3 regions of the Bradyrhizobium algeriense genome follow, and region 2 is predicted to be linked to each of the others. Evidence: predicted binding sites of a transcription regulator. Region 2 holds the regulator's gene; each other region holds the start of a gene.

Region 1 (7,416 bases), 3.2 Mb from region 2:
TACCCGGCGGCCCGGGCAAGGCCTCGTGGTGGGACAAGGTGCCCTCGAAGTTCGAGGGTTGGGGCGAGAACCGTTTTCGCGATGCAGGCTTCCGCGCCGTCCCCGGCGCGATCGTGCGCCGTTCGGCGTTCATCGCCCGCAACGTCGTGCTGATGCCGTCCTTCGTCAATCTCGGCGCCTATGTCGATGAGGCGACCATGATCGACACCTGGTCCACCGTCGGAAGCTGCGCGCAGATCGGCAAGCGCGTGCATATTTCCGGCGGCGTCGGCATCGGCGGCGTGCTGGAGCCGCTGCAGGCCGAGCCCGTGATCGTCGAGGACGACTGCTTCATCGGCGCGCGCAGCGAAGTGGCGGAAGGCGTGATCGTGCGCAAGGGCGCGGTGCTGGCGATGGGCGTGTTCCTCGGCGCTTCCACCAAGATCGTCGACCGCGACACCGGCGAGACCTTCATCGGCGAGGTCCCGGAATATGCCGTGGTGGTTCCCGGCGCGCTGCCCGGCAGGCCCCTGAAGAACGGCCAGCCCGGTCCCTCGACAGCCTGCGCCGTCATCGTCAAGCGGGTCGACGAGCGCACCCGCGCCAAGACCAGCATCAACGAACTGCTGCGCGACTGATCGAACCGGGGACTTTCCCGTGCGACCAATGTACCGGGTGGGCGGCATTCGACCGCCGGTTCTAGAGCATTGCGCATGGACTGGACCTGGTACCTGTTCCGCTTCGACGGCCGCATCAACCGCGCTAAATTGTGGCTCGCGGGACCGATCCTGCTGGGCTTGATGATATCCGTGGGGCTGGTGATCGTTGCGATCCACAGCCTGTTCGGCGGCCCCGCATCCTTCCATTTCGGCGCCAGCGACCTCTTCAAGCTGGTGGATCCCGACGCGTATCGGTCCCTGACATTGGCCGACCTACCCCGGCTCTTGGTCAAGCTGTTCGGCACGTCGCTGCTGATGTGGGTCTATTTCGCGACTTCCATCAAGCGGCTGCACGACCGCGACAAGAGCGGCTGGTGGATGGTGCCGTTCTTCGTCGCCCCCGGCCTCCACAACCAGTTCGCCGACCGGCTCCCCGACTCCTACGCCGACCTGCCGCTCGCCATTGCCGCAGCCGTTCTCTGCCTGTGGGGCTTCATCGAAATGTATTGCCTGAAGGGCTCGCGAAAGACCAACCGGTTCGGCGCCGACCCGCTGGCGCCGAAGCCGCCACTCGATACGCGGCCGCCCTGGGACCAGCAGAGCGAGATCGAAATGGTGCCGCACAAGGCTGGCCCGCCGCCGGTTTGGCGTGTTAAGCCGGGCTATGAATGACGCCGTTTCCATTACCCGCGACCTGGTCCGCTGCCCGTCTGTCACCCCTGCCGATGCCGGCGCGCTGAGCGTCCTCGAACGGTTGCTGAAAGACGCCGGCTTCGAGGTGCATCGCGTCACCTTCGGTGAACCCGGCACATCAGATATCGACAACCTCTACGCCCGCATCGGCTCTGAAGCGCCGCACATCACCTTTGCGGGCCACACCGACGTGGTGCCGCCCGGCGACGAGACCGCATGGACGCTCGGCGCGTTCTCCGGCGAGATCAGGGACGGTTTCCTCTATGGCCGCGGCGCGGTCGACATGAAGGGCGGCATTGCCTGCAGCGTCGCAGCCGTGCTGCAATATCTCGCCGATAATGGCGGCAAGCCGAAAGGTTCGATTTCGTTTTTGATCACCGGCGACGAGGAAGACATTTCCGTCAACGGCACCATCAAGCTTTTGAAGTGGTGCGCCGAGCGCGGCGAGAAATTCGATCATTGCGTGCTCGGCGAGCCGTCGAATGTCGAGGTGCTGGGCGACTGCATCAAGATCGGCCGCCGCGGCTCGCAATCCGGCACGCTCTATGTCGACGGCGTGCAGGGCCACGTCGCCTATCCGCACCGTGCGGCCAATCCAGTGCCGGATATTTCGCGGCTGATCGTGGCGCTCTCCGACGAGCCGCTCGATCACGGCAGCGCGCAGTTCCAGGCCTCCAATCTCGAATTCACCTCCGTCGATGTCGGCAACACCGCGAGCAATGTGATCCCCGGCCAGGCGCGCGCAAAATTCAACATCCGCTTCAACGACAACCACACCCAGGAAACGCTGCGCGCGCTGGTTGAGGAACGGCTGGCGAAGGCCTGTGGCAACCGCATCCGCGCCCGCATCGTGTGGGAATATTCCAACTCCAACGTGTTCGTGACCAAACCCGGCGCCTTCACCGATCTCGCGGTCGCCGCGATCGAGGAGGTGACGGGACGCAAGCCGGAGCTTTCGACGAGCGGCGGGACCTCGGATGCACGGTTCATCTCGAGCTATTGCCCGGTGATCGAGTTCGGCCTGGTCGGCCAGACCATGCACCAGATCGACGAGCGCACGCCGGTGTCGGATCTGGAAAAGCTGACTCGGATTTATCGGGGCGTGTTGAACCGATATTTTGGGTAGCTCTTCTCCCTCGCCCCGCACTTGCGGGGAGAGGGTCGGGGTTAGGGGCTCTTTCCACGAGTCGTGTGCGGTGATGGACCTGTACCCCCTCACCCGGATCGCACCGGACGATGCTTCGCATCGCCGAGGCGATCCGACCTCTCCCCGCAAGCGGGGCGAGGTTAAGCGAGGCCGACTCCAGCCGCGCCTAATACTCCACCCGCACCAGATACAATCCCTCCGGCGGGGCGACGGGGCCGCAGGCGGCGCGGTTGCGGGCAGCGAGCGCAGCGGCGAGGTCGTCTGCGCTCCAGCGGCCTTCGCCGACCCACACCAGCGAGCCCACCATCGAGCGCACCTGGCTGTGCAGGAACGAGCGTGCGGAAGTGAGGATCGAAACCGCGTCGCCGTCCCTGACGACATCGAGCTGATCGAGCGTCTTTTCCGGCGATTTTGCCTGGCATTCAGTATCGCGAAAGGTCGTGAAATCGTGCTTGCCGAGCAGGCGTTGCGCGGCGATGTGCATCGTGTCCGTATCGAGATGCCGCGGTATCCGCCAGCTTCGCTTGATATCGAGCGCGAGGTTGGCTCTGGCGTTGGTGATGCGGTAGCGGTAGTGGCGCTTTTTGGCGGAGAAACGCGCCTCGAAATCATCAGCGACGATCTCCGCCGAGAGCACGCCGATCGGATGCGGGCGCAAATGCGCGTTCAATCCGTCGCGCAGCCGGCCGGGCGGAAACGGCTTTTTTATATCGCAATGCGCCACCTGCCCCAGCGCATGCACGCCGGCATCGGTGCGACCCGAGCCATGGACGCGAACCTGCTCGCCGCAGATCGCCATCACCGCGGCTTCCAGCGCGCCCTGCACGGTCGGTGCGTTGTCCTGGATCTGCCAGCCGGAGAACGGCGTGCCGTCATATTCGATGATGAGCTTGTAGCGGGGCATCAGGCGATCCGCGCCGGCGGTTTGAGCGGTGTGCCGCGCAAGAAATCCGCCGCTTGCATCGGGGTTTTGCCGGCGCGTTGCAGTTCGAGAATGCGGATCGCGCCGTCGCCGCAGGCGATGGTCAGGCGATCGTCGAGCACTTCGCCTGATGTGCCAGAGCCTTTTGCGGGTTCACAGCGCAAAATCTTGATCCGCGCCGGTTCGCCATCGGTTGCGATCTCGCACCAGGCACCGGGGAACGGCGACAGGCCGTGAATATGCCGCAGCACTTCACGCGCCGGCCTGCTCCAGTCGATCCGCGCTTCGGCTTTCTCGATCTTGGCAGCGTAGGTCACGCCGTCCTCGCTCTGCTTCCGGAGCTGCAATCCGCCGCGCACGAGCCCGCCCATCGCACGCACCATCAAATCAGCGCCGAGCGGCGCCAGCGCATCGTGCAGATCGGCAGCGGTCATGGTGTCCGTGATCGCCAGCCGCTCGGCCATCGCGACGTCGCCGGTGTCGAGGCCGATATCCATCTTCATCACCATCACGCCGCTCTCGGCATCGCCGGCCATGATCGCGCGATTGATCGGCGCGGCTCCACGCCAGCGCGGCAGCAGTGAGGCGTGCAGATTGAAGCAGCCGAGCTTCGGTGCATCGAGAATGGCTTGCGGCAGGATCATGCCGTAAGCCACAACTACGGCCGCATCGGCATTGTGCGCGCGAAACTCACCGAGCGCTTCCGGCGTCTTCAGCGTCGTTGGCGTCAGCACGGGAATGCCAAGCCGCCGCGCCTCCTGCTCCACGGGCGTCGGTTGCATCTTCATGCCGCGCCCCGCCGGCTTCGGCGCGCGGGTGTAGACAGCCACGACCTCATGGCCGTGGGCCACGAGTTCGAGCAGCGTCGGCACCGCGAAATCGGGCGTGCCCATGAAGATCAAACGGAGGGACATATTGGTTTAGTGTCCTGCGGACGTTCAATTTACTCCGTCATGGCCGGGCATAGTAGTCTGCCTTGCGCAGACTACGTACACTTGTCTGCGCTCCCGGCCATCCACGTCTTTGGTGCAACAAGAAGGAAGACGTGGATGCCCGGGACAAGCCCGGGCATGACGGCTGATGGATTGTCGCAAAAGAGAGCCTACTCCGCCGCGCGCTTGGCGGCCTTGGTAAACTTCTTCAACACGCGGTCGCGCTTCAGCTTCGACAAATAGTCCACGAACAGCACGCCGTTGAGGTGGTCGATCTCGTGCTGGATGCAGGTGGCGAACAGCCCGTCGGCGTCCTCCTCGTGCACCTTGCCGTCGAGATCGGTGAAACGGATGCGGACCTGCGCCGGGCGCTCGACTTCCTCGTAATATTCGGGGATCGAGAGGCAGCCCTCCTCGTAGACCGACAATTCCTCCGACGAGGAAATGATTTCCGGATTGATGAACACCCGCGGCCTCGGCTTGGTCTCGCCGTTCTCGTCCTTCTTGGCGAGGTCCATGGTGATCAGCCGCAAGGGTTGCGCGACCTGGATCGCCGCGAGCCCGATGCCGGGCGCGTCGTACATGGTCTCGAACATGTCGTCGGCGAGCTTGCGGATCTCCGCCGTCACCTTCTCGACGGGTTTGGAGACCAGCCGCAACTGCTTGTCCGGCAGGATGATGATTTCTCTTAAGGCCATAGCGCGCGATTTAAGCTGCTGATTTGTCGCGGTCAATGCGCCGGGGCGCCCGTTAAGGCGGCCTTAACCATGATTTTTAAGGCGGCGTTAACCACGAAAATTAAGCCTTCATTTACCATAAATGTTCCCTCTTCGTTCGCGAAAGCCGGCGAATCGGGCTACATAGCCGCATGAACGAAATTCTTTTCATCGTCGGCGACCTGCCGATTCACGGTGGCGAGGCGCTGGCAGGTTTTGGCGCGCTCGCTTTGGTGCTGCTGCTGGCGATTGCCGTCGTCATTGCCCGTTCCGGCCGCCGTGGCGCGGAACTGGCGATGGCGCAGGCGATTCGCGCCGACGAGTTGGAAGAGCGCTTAAGCCAGATGCTGCGGGCGCAGAGCGAGTCCACCGGCCGGGTCGACGCCATGGCCCAGTCGCTGGCCGGCCGCCAGGCCGAGATGGCGCGCGCGGTCAACGAGCGGCTGGATTCGGTGACCCACCGCGTCGGCCAGTCGATGGAAGCGACCACGCGCCACACCATGGACAGCTTGCGCGTGCTGCACGAGCGGCTCGGCATCATCGACAACGCGCACAAGAACCTCACCGACCTGACCTCGCAGGTGACCACGCTGCGCGATGTGCTCGCCAACAAGCAGTCGCGCGGCGCCTTCGGCCAGGCGCGGATGGAAGCGATCGTGCAGGACGGCATGCCGCAGGGCTCCTACGAGTTCCAGCACACGCTCTCGACGGGGAAGCGGCCGGACTGCGTGGTGTTCCTGCCCGACCAACGGCCGCTCTGCATCGACGCGAAATTTCCGCTGGAAGCGATGACCGCGTTGCACGACGCGCGCAGCGACGAGGAACGCAAATTCGCTACCCAGCGCCTGCGCAACGACGTGATGAAGCACGTCAACGACATCGCCGAGAAATATTTGATCGCCGGCGAGACCCAGGACACCGCGCTGATGTTCGTGCCGTCGGAATCGGTCTATGCGGAAATTCACGACGGTTTCGACGACGTGATCCAGAAGGCCTACCGCGCCCGCGTCGTGCTGGTGTCGCCCTCGCTTCTGATGCTGGCGATCCAGGTGATGCAGCAGATCCTGAAAGACGCGCGGATGCGCGACGCCGCCGACCAGATCCGCACCGAAGTGCTCAATCTCGGCGACGATCTGGGGCGCCTGCGCGAGCGCGTGCTGAAGCTGCAGAAGCATTTTGGCGACGTCAACGAGGATGTGCGACAGATTTTGATCTCCGCCGACAAGATCGAAAAGCGCGCCGGGCGGATCGAGGAACTCGATTTCAGCAAGGCTGATGCGCCGGTCGAGGCGGCGCGCGTGGTGAAGGGCGGAACAGCCGAACTGTTCCCCGTGCCGCGCAAGCTGCAGGCGGGGGAGTGACTGGCTTGCCCGGCCGAAGCCACACATCAGGCTGTCATCGCCCGGCTTGACCGGGCGACCCAGTATCCCAGAGGCGGTAAATGGGGGCACGCAGCTATTACGTCTACATACTGGCCAGCCGTATTGGCGGCACGCTCTACATCGGCGTGACGAACGATCTTGTACGACGCATTGGCGAGCATAAGTTGAAAATCGCCGAGAGTTTCACCAAGAAGCACGAGGTGACCCGGCTGGTCTATTTCGAAATCTTCGATCAGATCGAATATGCGATCCAGCGAGAAAAACGCCTCAAGAAATGGCCACGAGCCTGGAAGATATCGCTGATTGAGAAACAAAATCCGGACTGGATTGATCTTTACCCTGAGATTGCTGGAGGCGGCGGATAGGCCTCTGGAATACTGGGTCGCCCGGTCAAGCCGGGCGATGACAGTCTTTTTGTAGCAGAATCTGCTAACACGTCTCCATGACAGCACCAGAATCCGTTTTCATCGAAAAAGCCGCCACACCCGCTCCCTCCTGGCGCGAGGCGTGGGCGGTCTATCTCCAACCGCGCGTACTGATCGTGCTGATGCTCGGCTTCTCCTCCGGGCTGCCGCTGGCGCTGTCGGGATCGACGCTGCTGGTGTGGATGCGGGAATCCGGCGTCGACCTCGGCACCATCGGGCTGTTTGCGCTGGTCGGCACGCCCTACACGCTGAAATTCATCTGGGCGCCGCTGGTCGATGCACTGCACGTGCCGATCTTCACGCGCGCCTTCGGCCGAAGGCGCGGCTGGCTGGTGTTCTCACAACTGCTCCTGATCGGTGCGATCCTGCTGCTGGCGCTGACCGACCCGGCGCGCTCGCCGCTGTTCGTCGCGCTCGGCGCGCTGCTGGTTGCAACGATGTCGTCGACGCAGGACATCGTGGTCGATGCGTTCCGCGTCGAAAGCCTGCCCGAGAGCGAACAGGCCGCCGGCATGGCGTCCTACGTCGCGGCCTACCGGATCGGTATGCTGGTCTCGACTG
Region 2 (7,416 bases):
GTCGACCCGGGGCGATACGGCCTTCGAGGCCTTATCGGCTCCGAAATGATCTGAAACCCTGAAAAAAGGAAAATTTTCTCATTGGGAGTGGACGACAATTTGCTGAGTTTCCTGTCGAATGTAGGATGGGCCGAGCCGGGTTCCGCAGGGTTCGAAGGGGGCAACCATGGGCGACAAAGATGAAGTGCAGATCGAACCTGCGCTGACCGCGACCGACGAGGTGCGCTCACTTGTCGGTGAGTTGGAGGCCGTGCTCTCTGCGGAGTATTCGCCTGAGCAGCGGCATGGATTGACGCTCGATGCGATCTTTCAACCACACGTCCGATTCTTCCTCGCAAGATTACACGGAGCGGCGGTGGGCTGCGGCGGCGTCTCCCTCTTTCCCGATTTCGCGGAGGTCAAGCGCATGTACGTGCGGCACACCGCACGGGGACAGGGAGTTGCAGACGCTATCCTGGCCCGCATCGAAGCGGAGGTCCGTCGTGCCGGGATCTCCATGTTGCGTCTGGAGACGGGAGACCGGCAGATCGCGGCGATGCGGCTCTATGTGCGAATGGGGTTCCGGGAGTGTCCGGCGTTCGGCGCCTACGCAATGATGGCACCGCAATCCATTGCGAGCAGTGTGTTCTTCGAGAAGCGGATCGGCGCGTAGCCAAGTTTAATCTACCGACATCCGGGATTCTCTTACTTCCCCCAATACCCGCATATCGCGAATCCTGTCATCACTGCGCGAGCGCAATTGCGCTCGTCGTCGGGCGCGCATTCGCGCGACCCGGTGGCCCCCTGCGGGCTACGGATTCGGTCGCCTAATCGGCTTCCTGCAGCCCGTTTTGCCAGGGTGGAGGGCCGGGTTCCAAAACCGCGCTTGGCGCGGGTGCCCAGCCAGTAGCCGAATTGCGGCGGAACGTTGCGGAATGGGCCCTCGACGCCGAGCTTGAGCGCGGCGTCCATCGGCCAATTGGGATTGTTGAGGATTTCCCGCCCCACCGCGATCAGATCAGCCTGGCGCTCGCGCAGGATCTGCTCGGCCTGGTCGCCGTGGATGATGAGGCCGACCGCCATCGTCATGATGTCGGCATGGCGTTTCACATATTCAGACAGCGGCACTTGGTAGCTGTATTTGATTTCCTTGCCCAGGATCGGCGCCATCTCGGTGATGCCGCCGGACGAGCAGTCGATGACGTCGACGCCTTTCACCTTGAGGATCTTTGCCAGCCGCGCGCTCTGCTCCGGTCCCCATCCGGCATTGTCCTCGACCGAGAGGCGGACGAACAGCGGCTTGTGGTCCGGCCAATGCGTACGCACCGCTTCAGTGATTTCGGTGATGAAACGCATGCGATTGGCTTCGGAGCCGCCATATTCGTCGCTGCGCTGGTTCGACCGCTCCGACAGGAACTGATGCACGAGATAGCCGTGCGCGCCGTGCAGCTCCAGCACGTCAAAACCCGCTTCGTGCGCGCGCCACGCAGCACTGCCCCAGGCCTGCACCAGGTCTTTCACCTCGCCCCGAGCCAGCGCCTTCGGCACCGGCCATTTCTCGCTATGGGCGATGGCGCTCGGCGCCACCGGCTGCCAGGCGTCCCAATCCTCGATTTCGGGCGTCCGCTGCAGCGGGCGATCGCCCTCCCAGGGCCGGGTCGCGCGCGCCTTGCGGCCGGAATGGCCGAGCTGAATGCCGGCGACCGAATTCTGCTGCCTGATGAATTTGGCGAGGCGGCCGAGCGGTTCGACAAAGCCGTCGTCCCAGATGCCGAGATCGCCGACCGTGCCACAGCCGCGCCGCTCGACCTTGGTCGATTCCACGACCACGAGGCCGGCGCCGCCGGCGGCGAATTTGCCCGCGTTCATCAGGTGCCAGTCGGTCGGAAAACCCTTCTGGGCCGAATATTGATGCATCGGCGGCACCACGATGCGATTCTTCAGCGTAACGCCGCGGATCGTCATCGGGGAAAACAGCAGCGTTTCCGTCATCCGTCGTTTCCTCGCACCCGGACATCATTGTCCCGGCATCGCACCTGGAAGTGCCGGCGCCGGGAAGTGTCTTCTACTTTGCGGCGCCGTCGGCAGATTTGGCTTTCGGCTTGGCCGGCGACGCCTTGGCAGTATCTTTGGCCGCCGCTTTCGGCGGCGCGCTGTCGCTGCGCATGGTTCCCCAGGGGTCGGTGCTCTTCTGCTCCGGGATATTGCCGAGCGAGCGCTTGTAGGCCCTTTCGGCGTCCCTTTCGGCCGCTTTTTCGGTTGCCGACTTTTCCTTGTCGGTCTCACCGTATCTGGGAATAGGATTCTGAGCCCAGACGGGCCCGGTCAGCGCGGCGATCACACATGTAGCGCCCAAAATTCTGCCCAGGATTTTCATGCCACCAGCACTCCCTTTTTCGCGCCAAGGCTTAGCACAGCTCCGGCACCGGCTTAAACGCCGGATCGGGCCGAATTCAGTCCAGCCCGTTGCCCATGGCTGACCAGTTTTGTAAACGATGGCCATGAATTTGCCGCCAGCGCCCTCCTCCGTCGACGTGTTGCTGTTCGACCTCGGCCGTGTCGTGCTCGACATCAGCTTCGATCAGGTGATGGCGAAATGGGCAGGGCACGCGGGCTGCGAGCCCGCCGACCTCGCCAGGCGCTTTGTCGTCAACGACAGTTTCAAGCATCACGAGATCGGCCGGATCGACGACGCGGCGTTCTTTGCGAGCCTGCGCCAGTCGCTCGGCATCGGCCTCACCGACGCGCAGTTCCTGGAAGGCTGGAACGCGATCTTCACCGGCGAGATGCCGGGAATTGCGCCGCTGCTGGCCGGCGCAGCACAACGCCTGCCGCTTTATGCTTTTTCCAACACCAATCCGGCCCATGTCGCGCATTTCTCGCAGGCCTATGGCGACGTGCTCAGCCATTTCCGCGAGATATTCCTGTCATCGAGCATCGGTTTGCGCAAACCCGACGCGGAAGCCTATGATCATGTGGTAAAAGCGATCGGTGTGCCGGCGTCGCGGATCCTGTTCTTCGACGACTCGGCCGCCAATATCGAAGGTGCGCGGGCGCGCGGCCTTTGTGCCATCCACGTGACATCGACGGATGACGTGGCAAGGGCGCTGACCGCACTTGAGATCTAGAGCGGCATGACGTTTCTTTGAACCGTCATCCCGCTCTATCCCTTTGATTTGAGCGTGATCTATTCGGAAAACCGGTGTCCACTTTTCCGGATCATGCTGCTGGAGGTCTGCCCGTGGCCTTGATGCCTGTCGCCGATGCGCTTGCCGCAATCCTTGCCGGCGCCGAACCGTTGCCCGAAGAGATGGTCGCGCTCGACGATGCCTGGCATCGCGTGCTGGCGCGCGACGTCGCGGCACGGCGCACGCAGCCGCCGCAGGCGATGTCGGCGATGGACGGCTATGCGGTGCGCGCGGCCGATGCCGCCGATCTTTCGGTGCGGCTGAAGGTGATCGGCGAGGTCGCCGCCGGCCGCCCGTTCGAGCGGAAGGTAGGCCAAGGCGAAGCGATGAGGATCTTCACCGGCGGCGTGATCCCTGACGGCGCTGATGCCGTCATCATCCAGGAAGACACGGCCATCGACGGCGATCACATCGCCATCACCGAAGCCGCCGTTCGAGGGCGGCATATCCGCCCCGCCGGCGTCGATTTCCGTGAGGGCGATGTGCTGCTCACGCGCGGGCGCCGCCTCACCGACCGCGATTTGTCACTCGCCGCCGGCATGAACTATCCGGAGCTTGCGGTGCACCGCCGCCCGAAAGTCGCAGTGCTCGCCACCGGCGACGAGCTGGTGATGCCGGGCGCTACCCCCGGCCCAGGCCAGATCGTCTATTCCAACGGCTACGGGATCCGAGCACTGGCGCGGGCGGCGGGCGCCGAGGTCGTCGATCTCGGGATCGCCGCCGATACGGTCGATGCCACCGCGCAAGGCATCCGCCGTGCGCGCGAGGCAAACGCGGATATCCTGATCACCATGGGCGGCGCCTCGGTCGGCGACCACGACCTCGTCAAGCGGTCGCTGGAGGCCGAGGGGACGGCCATGATGTTCTGGCGCATCGCGATGCGGCCGGGCAAGCCGATGATGCACGGCAGGCTGGGCACGATGCGGGTGATCGGCCTGCCCGGCAATCCCGTCTCCTCCTATGTCTGCGGCTTCCTGTTTCTGGTGCCGTTGATTCGTGCATTATCGGGCCGCGACGCCGTCCATCATCGGCGCGAAAGCGCCCTGCTGGGCCACGATCTCGCTGCCAACGACCAGCGTGAAGACTATCTTCGGGCCCGCCTCGAAGCGCGCGAAGACGGCACGCTGATCGCGGTGCCGGTCAGTCACCAGGACTCATCGCTATTGGGGAATCTCGCTGCGGCACGGGCACTTGTGATACGTCCGCCGTTCGCGCCGGCTGCCGCGAAGGGTTCGCGTTGCGAGCTGCTCCGGCTGCCGGAATGACGCCTGAACGGCGCCTTTGAGGGTGTCTTCAGCCGAAGCCGCAATGCGTTCACCTGAAATTAAGTGGTTGCGGAACACATATCGAACATATAGTGTCCGTTCATGATTTGTTTCGACTGCTAGTGTCTATGGTTGGGAGTTTTGGGGACTCCCGCGATGGACCCTGGAGATTCGGGACCGAAAGACTGTACCAACCGGGGGAATGCTCGCGATGCTTACGCGCAAACAGTATGAACTTCTGCGTTTCATCAATGAACGGCTGAAGGAAGCCGGCGTACCGCCCTCCTTCGACGAGATGAAGGATGCGCTCGATCTGCGCTCGAAATCCGGAATTCACCGCCTCATTACGGCGCTGGAGGAGCGCGGCTTCATCCGCCGCCTGCCCAACCGCGCCCGCGCCATCGAAGTCATCAAGCTGCCGGAGCTGGCTGCCGCCGGCAACGGCCGCCGCGGCTTCACGCCGAGCGTCATCGAAGGCACGCTCGGCAAACGCCCCGTAAGCGCGCCGGCCAGCGAGGACGACGGCAACCGCCCGGTCGCCGTGCCCGTGATGGGCCGGATCGCCGCCGGTACGCCGATCGAGGCGCTGCAGACCCGCAGCCACACCATCAGCGTGCCGCCCGACATGCTCGGCTCCGGCGAGCATTACGCGCTCGAAGTGCGCGGCGATTCCATGGTGGACGCCGGCATTCTCGACGGCGACATGGCACTGATCCAGCGCAACGAAACCGCCGACACCGGCGACATCGTGGTGGCGCTGATCGACGAGGAGGAAGCCACGCTAAAACGCTTCCGCCGCCGTGGCGCCTCGATCGCGCTGGAGCCCGCCAACGCTGCCTATGAAGTGCGCATCCTGCCGCCGAACCGGGTCCGGATTCAGGGCAAGCTGATCGGTCTGTACCGGAAGTATTGAATGGTCGGGTTACCGACAGGACTGCGACGGCCCCGGCCTTCGGCCGAGGTTTTTTGTGGGGCGTGGGGAACTAACCTGCGTTATCGCGTTTGTGATTTAAGCGCAGTGCGTCCGTCGCAGAAATGCCCAGAAACAAGAAAAGGCTCTGCGCCAAGTCTACTCTGATAGAGGCCTGTGCCTCCTTCAAGACACGGGTCAGCTATCTCAAATGAGGGAGCCATCCGATGTGTGACTATAGCCTGCATGCTGTGGCAACGCGACCGGCCCAGGTCGGCGAGACGCTGATCACCACCACATTCCGCGGTACATCGACCCGCGGCTTTGCGTCGGAACGCGAGCCCGCAGTGGCGGTCTGCATGCTTCCCGGCACCGAACTGGCGTTCACCGAGGACGTCAGATACGACAACCGATGGATCTGGACGCGAACCACCGACTGGCGGGTCGGCAAGTTCAACCAGATTGAACCCGAAGTGTCCGATCGCCATCATGACGCGATCGAATTTCCTGACGGAAGCCATGTGCTGGTGACGCAGCTTTGCGAAGGCCAGCGCGCGACCGTGCTGCAATTGCCGGTGACCGAGGGCGAACGGTCGGCGAAGGCAAAGGAAGCGGTGACGGAGGCGCCTCGGGCCGGATCCATCGTGACCGGATAAACGACGCACATGCGATCCGCCGGTTTCAGGCCGGCGGATCGTGGTGATATGGTTTTGTGAGAAACTGGGCGCCGAGGGGCAGTCGGTGGTCAACAAGGTTACATGGCAAAAAGCCGGTCGCGTCACGGAGCCCGGACGGTACATGTTCCGGTACGGCTGGCTGACTATCACGGCCGAAGATCTCGCGATCTGGCGGCAATTCCCCGAGGCGTCGTTCACGCTGGTCAACCTGCCGTCGACCCCCGACGCGCCGGAGGAATTCCACCTCGGCGCATTCGAAATACCGGCCACTCCCTCAAGTCCCCCGCTCGACGAGCACTGAAATTCATCTAGAGCCCTGGGGTTAGATTTTTTGATTTGACGCGTTTTCTTGACGCGAACCGGTCTCCTCCCCGGATCAAGTCCGGGGCAGGCTTTCGCTGGAGCTCTACTCCTCCGCCTGAAGGTCGGCCTCGGCCGGCGTGGCGTCGACCGCGCGCGGCACGACGCGTGGCGCAAGCACGGTGGCGTCTGCCTCGCTCTCGTCGGCGATGGCCGGCGACCACGGGCGATCGATCCCCCTGGGTTTTGCCGCCTCGACGACAAATCCCTCACGGCCTCGCCGCAACGCCATCGCGCCCTGCCGCCGCAGCCGGTCGGCATCGATGACCGAAGCCGCGCATGAAGCGGGCACCTGCCGCAGCGTCACAATGAGCGCCGCGCGCTCGCAATCGTCCGCCAGCGCCTCGGGCTTGTGCGCCTGCGCGACCAGGCCGCCGGCGGCGGATTGCATCACGCAGCCAAGGTCGTCGCATGAAACACCTGCGGTGAGCGATGCATCGGCCGCTGTGCGTGCGTCCGCATCCGCCGCCAGCCACTCCTTCAGCAGGAAGGCATCCCGGGAGCCCTTCACCGCATGCATCAGATGCAGCCTTCCATCCTGGCCGCGGACGCCGACATTGCGGCCGTCGGCGGAGACCAGAATATCCGGCTGCGGCACCCTCGCCGCCCACAGCGCCGCCGATAGCACCAGCGCCGCGCCCGACCAGCGCAGCGGCGTGCGCAGCAGGCCGAGCAGAATGATGCCGAGGCTCGCCGCAATCAGCGGGCCGATGCCGAACGCCGGCACCCGGCCGACCGCGCCGGGCAACGCCGCGACCCATTGGGTCACCGCGATCATCCAGTCGATGCCGACGCCCATGATCGCCCAGAACAGCCGGTCGAAGCCGAACGGCATCGCGACGAGGCCGAGCAGGCCCGCCGGCATCACGACCGCGGAGACGACCGGCATCGCCGCGAGATTGGCCAGCACGCCATAAGGCGTGACGCGGTGGAAGTGAAAGGCCGCATAGGGCATGGTCGCGAGCCCCGCCACCAATGAGGCCAGCAACAACATCGTGAGTTCGCGACCGCCCCACAGCGCCGCCCGCGCGGTTGCG
Region 3 (7,416 bases), 970 kb from region 2:
ATTTCAACGACGAGGCGATCGTGTACGGCACCTCGTACTGGATCAAGCTGGTCGAGAACAAGCTGGCCGCGGCGTAAGGGCGCCTGGCTCCTCTCTTGAACTTCCATCGTACGTGAAGTCGAATGCACATCAAAGAAGGCCAGTATCTCCAGTACGGGCCTTCCTTATTTGCCGCTCAGCCGCGACTTGAGATGCCGATAGGGCGCCTCAGGGCCCGAATGAACAAACAAAGACACGGCTAAAATCCCAGCCGTGTCCCGGCGCTACCGTCTACGGTCCGGCGGCACTCAGTAGCGCGCCGGCACGTACATTTCGGGCGGTATCGGTCCGCGGCTATATTCCGGGTTGCGAACCCGCGCCGGCAGAACCACCCGGTCCTGCTTGATTTCCTGGTAGGGAATTTGTTCGAGCAGATGCGCGATGCAGTTCAGCCGTGCCTTCTTCTTGTCGTCTGCCTCGACCAGGTGCCAGGGAGCTTCCGGAATGTGGGTACGCTCCAGCATCGCTTCCTTGGCCTTGGTGTATTGCTCCCAGCGGCTGCGCGATTCCACATCCATCGGGCTGAGCTTCCACTGCTTTAGGGGATCGTGGATCCGCATCGTGAAGCGCAAATGCTGCTGTTCGTCGGTGATGGAAAACCAGTACTTGATGAGGATGATTCCGGAGCGTACGAGCATACGCTCGAATTCCGGCACCGACCGGAAGAATTCTTCGACGTCGTCTTCAGTGCAAAAACCCATCACGCGCTCGACGCCGGCGCGGTTGTACCAGCTGCGGTCGAACAGCACGATCTCGCCGCCGGCCGGCAAATGCGAAACGTAACGCTGGAAATACCATTGCGTGCGCTCCCGCTCGTTCGGCGCCGGAAGCGCCGCGACGCGGCAGACACGCGGATTGAGCCTCTGGGTGATGCGCTTGATGACGCCGCCCTTGCCGGCGGAATCGCGCCCCTCGAAAATCACCACCACCTTCAGCTTGTGGTGCTGCACCCAGGTCTGCAATTTTACCAGTTCACCCTGCAGACGGAATAATTCCTTGAAGTAGACGCGCCGATCGATCGTCTCTTCTTCCGTATGGTCGGCAAATTCATTGGTCAGCGCATCGAGACGATCGTCGTCGATTTCAAGTTCCAGTTCCTCATCGAAACTATCCAGCATTTCCGCCTGAATGCGGTCGTGGATGGTGCCATTCGGGGGCCTTTTGGTCATGGCGGGCTCCAGCTGCAGAACTATTGGGTTCGCATGGTGTGCGAACGTCGGTGTCCTGCCGTATCATCGGTCAGGGCACTTTGCGGAAAGCAAAAGGCCGGAGTTTGGTTCCGGCCTTCCGCTACCTGTCGAGGCTGCCCGCATGACAGCGACCCGATCGCACCGCCGATACTCAGAACAGATTCGAGAACAGCACGTAGAGGCCTGCCGACAGGCAGATCGCGGCCGGCAGCGTCAGCACCCATGCCATCAGCAGGTTGCGGATGGTCGCCATCTGCAGGCCGGAACCGTTGGCTGCCATGGTGCCGGCGACGCCGGACGACAGCACGTGGGTGGTGGAAACCGGCAGGCCGAACACGTCGGCGACGCCGATCGTCGAGGCGGCAACAAGTTCGGCGGACGCGCCTTGCGCGTAGGTCAGATGCGACTTGCCGATCTTCTCGCCGACGGTGATGACGATGCGCTTCCAGCCGATCATGGTGCCCAGCCCGAGCGCGATCGCCACCGCGATCTTGACCCAGAGCGGGATGAACTTGGTGGCTGAGTCGAGCGAGCCCTTGTAGGCCTTGAGGATGTCGACCTCTTGCTTGTTCAGGTCGTTTTCCTTGTCCTTCATCAGGAAGCGGATCGCTTCCGAAGTCAGGTACATGTCGTTACGGGTGTTGCCGACGGCTTCCGCCGGCACCTTGTTCAGCGAACCGTACTTCTGGACCTGGTCGCCGATATCCTTCACCAGCACGGCCAGCGAGGGGTAGGTGCCTTCGCTGATCTTGCGGGCGGCGACGTATTGCGTCACCGCGGGCCGCGGGTCGCCGATGATGCTATGGCCGGCGCCCTTGGCGGCGATCACCTTGGAGGCGGCTTCCGAGGTCTTCTGGAACTGCACCACCTGGGATTCCGGCAGGGCACGGTTCAGAGCGTAGGCGGTCGGCACCGTGCCGATCAGGATCAGCATGATCAGGCCCATGCCCTTCTGGCCGTCGTTGGAGCCGTGCGCGAAGCTGACGCCGGTGCAGGTCGCGATCAGGACGCCGCGGATCCACAGCGGCGGCGGCTTGTTGCCTTCGGGCGCGGCATACAGCGCCGGATTGCGGACGACGAACTTCAGCACCAGCAGCAGGATCGCCGCCATACAGAAGCCGAACAGCGGCGAGAGCAGCAGCGCGTAACCGATCTCGGTCGCCTTGGTCCAGTCGACACCCGAGGTGCCGTCGCGGCCGCGCATCATCGCGTTGGCAATGCCGACGCCGATGATCGAGCCGATCAGCGTGTGCGAGGAAGATGCCGGCAGGCCGAAATACCAGGTGCCGAGATTCCAGACGATGGCGGCAATCAACAGCGCGAACACCATCGCAAAACCGGCGCTGCTTCCGACCTGGAGGATCAATTCCACCGGCAGCAGCGAGACGATGCCGAAGGCGACCGCGCCGGAGGAGAGCAGCACGCCGAGGAAATTGAAGAAGCCCGACCACATCACGGCGAATTCCGCCGGCAGCGAATGGGTGTAGATCACGGTCGCGACCGCGTTGGCGGTGTCGTGGAAGCCGTTGACGAATTCGAAGCCGAGCGCGATCAGGAGCGCCACGAACAGCAGGATATAGGGCAGGTAGGCGGTAACTCGCATGCCGGTCGCGTCGATGTCGGCGTAGATGCTGTAGGCGACGTACAGCAGCCCGGCGGCGAGGATGCCGCAGAACAGGATCATGGTCAGCGGATTGAAACCCTTGTCGAGGTTCGGCCGCGAGGCCGGCTGGACGGGCGCCGCGTCGCCCATCGATGAATTGAGAGCAACATCGGTCATTCTGACACCCCGCCGAAATAAACTGACTGAGGGAGCATTTCTGACTGAGGGACTTGAAGGTTGGATGACAGGCAGCGATTGGCTCGGCCTGGGGGCAGACGATGCAAGGCGCGTCGGCGCGGGCGTATGCCTTGGCGCCGGATGCTTCTCCTTGGAATCGTTGGGCCATTGGCGAGGCGGTGCCGCGCGATGGCGCAGTTCCCGTCCTTAGCAATGCGGGTTGAAGCAATGCGGATTGAACCTATTCCGGTCGCGTGCGGCCGAGGGATTGCGCGCCGCTACCTCTCACCGTTTCCTCATGCCGTCGCCTCTCGTATGGTCGGCTTTGCGGCGCAAGAGTGGGTCGCGCGCTGCACGGCGCCGGGGCTGAAGTGGACCGCGCAGCGCGTCGACCGTATGGGAGCGTCATGGCGTGACCAGACGTCCCACATTCCCTTGAGAATGCGATTGTGTCTTCTATCAATTAATGGTTGCAGATGGAATTGTCAATTTTTCCCGTTATATTTCACCAATAATTGCGGCTGCCGGATTGGCGGAATTCAGGCCGCATGTGCTGATTTTCGCAGCACGTCGGCGGCTATTTTGAGGTCCTGGACGAAGCGCCGGTATTCCCGCGCCTTGGCCTCGGCGTCCGGCAATCGCAACAGATAGGACGGGTGCACCGTCACCAGCGCCCTGGTGCCGTCGTCGAGATCGATCGGGCGGCCGCGGTTCTTGTTGATCGGGGTAATTTTCCCGAACACACTTTGCGCTGCGGTAGCGCCCATTGCCACCACCAACTCGGGTTTGATCGCGGCGAGTTCCCGTTCGTACCATTGCCGGCACGCCTTGATCTCCGGCGTATTCGGCTTCTGGTGCAGTCGGATCTTTCCGCGCGGCACGAACTTGAAATGCTTGACCGCATTGGTGACGTAGACCGTGCGGCGGTCGATCCCGGCCTCTTCCAGCGCGCGGTCGAGCATTTGACCCGCGGGACCTACGAACGGTTTTCCGGCGAGGTCTTCCTTGTCGCCGGGCTGCTCGCCGACCAGCATGATCCGCGCCGTTTGCCGGCCTTCGCCGAATACGGTCTGCGTCGCATCCTTGTAGAGATGACAGGCGCGGCAATCGGCGGCTTCCTCGCGCAGCATCTCAATATCGTCAGCCTGTTTGCGGGCCATTTCGCTCGCCGTGTCGTTTGCTTTGGGCGGTTTCAGGGGGTTAATCAACGAGGCCTCCGGCAGGTTCCGCCAGTATTTCCGTGGCATCTCCTTATTTATCGCCTGCACTTTCAGCCGGGCCGGATTGAAAATGCTGGCGTAATAACTCCACCAGGTTTCCTCCAGCCGATCCGCGGTCGGAGCTTCGCTCTTGGCGACGCCCGATGTGATCGAGACGGCATGGCCGTCCCAATGCGCGCAGACGTCAGGCGTCAGGATCGACCAGGGCATGTCGGCGAAGCGCCGCGCGAAGAACGGCGCGGCCAGTTCGACGATATGATGCTCCGGCTCGAACCAGGCGACGAAGTGCGATTTGTGCTCGCGGCCGATTTCGCGGAAGCGGACAAAGGCGTGCATCTTGTGCTCGTCGCGGCGCACGGCCTTTGCCATCGCGGCGACCTCGGCCACGTCAGGATCGGTTGCGAGTTCAAGCAGGTCGTGATGAATTCGCAACCGACACAGCAGACGGTAGAGCAGGGCAAACCGCTCAGGGTTGCGGTGCAGGATCGCGACTTCAGCCAGTTCGACGAATTTGGCAGGTACGTTGAACGTGCCATGTGGCGGCTCGAGCGGCGCCGCCGCCGGCTCGAACAGTTCGGGCGCATCGCCCGTCACGCGCCAGCTCACATCGGAGGGTTTCACATCGCCCAGTGCCAGTGCGCGGGCGGCTTTCCGCCAGCCATCGAAATCGGTTTCGCTGTCGAGGGTGATGTGGTGCATTTGCTTACTCCACGTACTTCGCTGTCATCCCCGCGCAACGGCTTTGCCGTTGTCGCTGGAGGAGCCGCGTAAGCGGCGTCTCGAAGGATGGGCCGCATTCCTGTCATCCTTCGAGGCTCGCAAGTGCTCGGCAGCGCCTTTCTTCTCGGGATGCCGCGTGCGGGGTTGGCATCCGCCAGGATTTCCAGCTTACGTTGCACGGCCATCGTTGAATCCCTTTGATTCCATTCATGAATCGCCAAGGCGTCGATCCTGATTGACTCTGCCGGGCCGGTTAGCTTTATATTAGAACATATCATGAACAAATGAGCCAGCCGCGGGTTCACTAGGAAAAAGCGGTAAAGGCCAAATTTTCTTAAGGAGCGGCGCATGAGCACCGCACGCACAAGCACGCTTGCGAATTTGCGCGGGAGCATCGAGCGGATCGAGACGCATGGCGATGCGCATGACCTCAACAAGATCGCGCTTGGCCATGCGGCAGCAGATGCGACGCTGTGCGGCGGTCTTGCGGTCGCAGCGGTGCATGAAGTGTTCGCCGAGGGCCACCAGAGCGCGGCGGCCACGGGGTTCATCGCTGGCCTCGCGGGAAGGGTATCGCGGCGCCGGCCGCTGGTTTGGGTGCGGCAGGATTTTTCGGAAATCGAATCCGGCGCGCTGTCGATGAACGGGCTTTGCGAGTTGGGTCTCGATCCGCGGCTGCTCGTGACCGTGCGCGCGCCGGACACTGACGCCGCGTTGCGGACCGCCGCCGACGCGGTGGCCTGCGATGCGCTCGGCGCCGTCGTGCTGGAAGTCTGGGGGCAGGCGCGCCAGCTCGATCTCGTCGCCAGCCGCAAGCTCACGCTGGCCGCGGCAGCCTCCGGCGTCACCGCATTGCTGCTGCGGATGGCCGCGGAGCCGCGGCCGTCGACCGCGGAGACAAGATGGATCGTGCGCGCGGCGCATTCGCCGCCGTCAGCACCATGGAGCGCGTGGGGCGCGCCTGTCTTCGACGCGCAGCTGGTTCGTAACCGTCATGGCCCGGTCGGCCGCTGGATCATGGAATGGAAATGTGATGAATGCCTCTTCAGCGAACCGGCGACGTATCCTCAGCCTGTGGCTGCCACGCCTGCCCATCGACCGCATCAAGCGCAAGCTTTCGGGCAGCGGCGACGCGCTGGATAAAACCCCCAGCGTCGTCGTCGCCAAGCAGCACAACGCCATCCTGATCCATTCGCTCGACGAGGCCGCCGTGCACGCCGGCCTCTCGATCGGCCTGCCGCTCGCCAATGCCCGCGCGATCTGCCCGGAGCTGATGGTGTTCGACGCCGACGAGGTCGCCGATCGCAAGACGCTCGAAGACATCGCCGACTGGTGCGACCGCTTCACTCCGCTGGTGGCGCTCGATCTGCCGCATGGGCTCTATCTCGACATCACCGGCTGCGCCCATCTGTTCGGCGGCGAGCGTGCGCTGCTGCAGATCGTATGCGGCGCGCTGAGCCGTCGCGGCTTTGCCGTCAGCGCCGCGATCGCGAACACCGCGATCTGCGCCCGGACGCTGACGCGCCAGGCTTCCGGAAAGATCGTTGCTGATGGCGAGGAGGCCGAGGCTGTCAGCCCGCTGCCGGTATCCGCACTCGGCGCCGGTGACGCCATCACCGGCGGCCTGCGCCGCGCGGGCCTGAAGACCATCGGCGACGTCGCCTCGCGCGGACGTCACGAGATCACGGCGCGGTTTGGCGCAGGCTTCACCACGCTGCTGGAGCAGGCGCTGGGGCAGGGCGATGCGCCGATCAGTCCCCGAAAGCCGCTGCCGGATTACATCGTCGAAAAACGCTTTCCCGAACCGGTCGCCACCGACACCGTGATCGCGATGAACCTGTCCGCGCTCGCTGCCATGCTGGTCACGGCGATGGACAAGCAGGGCAAGGGTGCGCGGCGGTTGGAAGCAAGTTTTTTCCGCACCGACGGCGCGGTGCGCACGATCCCGGTCGATACCGGCCGTCCGGTGACGAAAGCGGAAGTGATCGACCGCCTGTTTCGCGAGCGGCTCGATGCGCTCAACGATCCCCTCGATCCCGGCTTCGGCTTCGATCTCATCAGGCTTTCCGCCAGCCGCACCGAAATCGTGGTGCAGCAGCAGCGCGACCTCGACGCCAACGTGCATGACAATGACGAACTGGCCGCGCTGATCGACCGCATCGCCGCGCGCATCGGTGGCAAGCGTGTCGTCGTGCACCTGCCGCAGGATACCCACATCCCAGAGCGCGCCGTATTGGCGGTAACAGCGCAGCATCATCTGGCGGCGGCTGCGCAGGCCGCCTGGCCCGAGCGCATCGAAAGCGAGCCGCCGCTGCAGCCACTGCGGCTGTTCGACAGGCCGGAGCCCATCAACGTGCCGTTCGCAACCGTGCCGGACGGCCCGCCGCATCAGTTCACCTGGCGCCGCGTCACGCACGCGGTGGTGCGGGTGGAGGGGCCCGAACGCATCGCCATGGAATGGTGGAAG

What was found. Region 2 encodes LexA, which represses DNA repair genes until DNA is damaged. Its sites were predicted from a motif close to TGTTCNNNNTGTGTTCNG; they were not measured.
Region 1: V1286_RS31575 (DNA recombination protein RmuC) is a predicted target of LexA. The motif match lies at 5,153-5,170, and genes of this name have one in related genera.
Region 3: V1286_RS21290 (ImuA family protein) is a predicted target of LexA. The motif match lies at 5,215-5,232, and genes of this name have one in related genera.

Annotation. Positions count from the first base shown of each region.
Region 1 covers NZ_JAZHRV010000001.1:6,544,783-6,552,198, forward strand. Annotated here, with positions in the region: gene dapD (2,3,4,5-tetrahydropyridine-2,6-dicarboxylate N-succinyltransferase) at 1-617, shown strand, start outside; gene V1286_RS31550 (DUF805 domain-containing protein) at 693-1,310, shown strand; gene dapE (succinyl-diaminopimelate desuccinylase) at 1,303-2,457, shown strand; gene truA (tRNA pseudouridine(38-40) synthase TruA) at 2,645-3,382, opposite strand; gene fmt (methionyl-tRNA formyltransferase) at 3,382-4,314, opposite strand; gene def (peptide deformylase) at 4,503-5,030, opposite strand; gene V1286_RS31575 (DNA recombination protein RmuC) at 5,201-6,409, shown strand; gene V1286_RS31580 (GIY-YIG nuclease family protein) at 6,490-6,795, shown strand; gene V1286_RS31585 (AmpG family muropeptide MFS transporter) at 6,873-7,416, shown strand, end outside.
Region 2 covers NZ_JAZHRV010000001.1:3,392,266-3,399,681, forward strand. Annotated here, with positions in the region: gene V1286_RS16715 (GNAT family N-acetyltransferase) at 167-652, shown strand; gene V1286_RS16720 (NADH:flavin oxidoreductase/NADH oxidase) at 685-1,971, opposite strand; gene V1286_RS16725 (hypothetical protein) at 2,045-2,482, opposite strand; gene V1286_RS16730 (HAD family hydrolase) at 2,481-3,107, shown strand; gene V1286_RS16735 (molybdopterin molybdotransferase MoeA) at 3,221-4,432, shown strand; gene lexA (transcriptional repressor LexA) at 4,644-5,345, shown strand; gene V1286_RS16745 (hypothetical protein) at 5,570-5,998, shown strand; gene V1286_RS16750 (hypothetical protein) at 6,084-6,320, shown strand; gene V1286_RS16755 (ComEC/Rec2 family competence protein) at 6,426-7,416, opposite strand, start outside.
Region 3 covers NZ_JAZHRV010000001.1:4,366,628-4,374,043, reverse strand. Annotated here, with positions in the region: gene V1286_RS21310 (M20 aminoacylase family protein) at 1-77, shown strand, start outside; gene ppk2 (polyphosphate kinase 2) at 288-1,208, opposite strand; gene V1286_RS21300 (inorganic phosphate transporter) at 1,381-3,009, opposite strand; gene V1286_RS21295 (UdgX family uracil-DNA binding protein) at 3,549-4,928, opposite strand; gene V1286_RS21290 (ImuA family protein) at 5,298-6,092, shown strand; gene V1286_RS21285 (Y-family DNA polymerase) at 5,983-7,416, shown strand, end outside.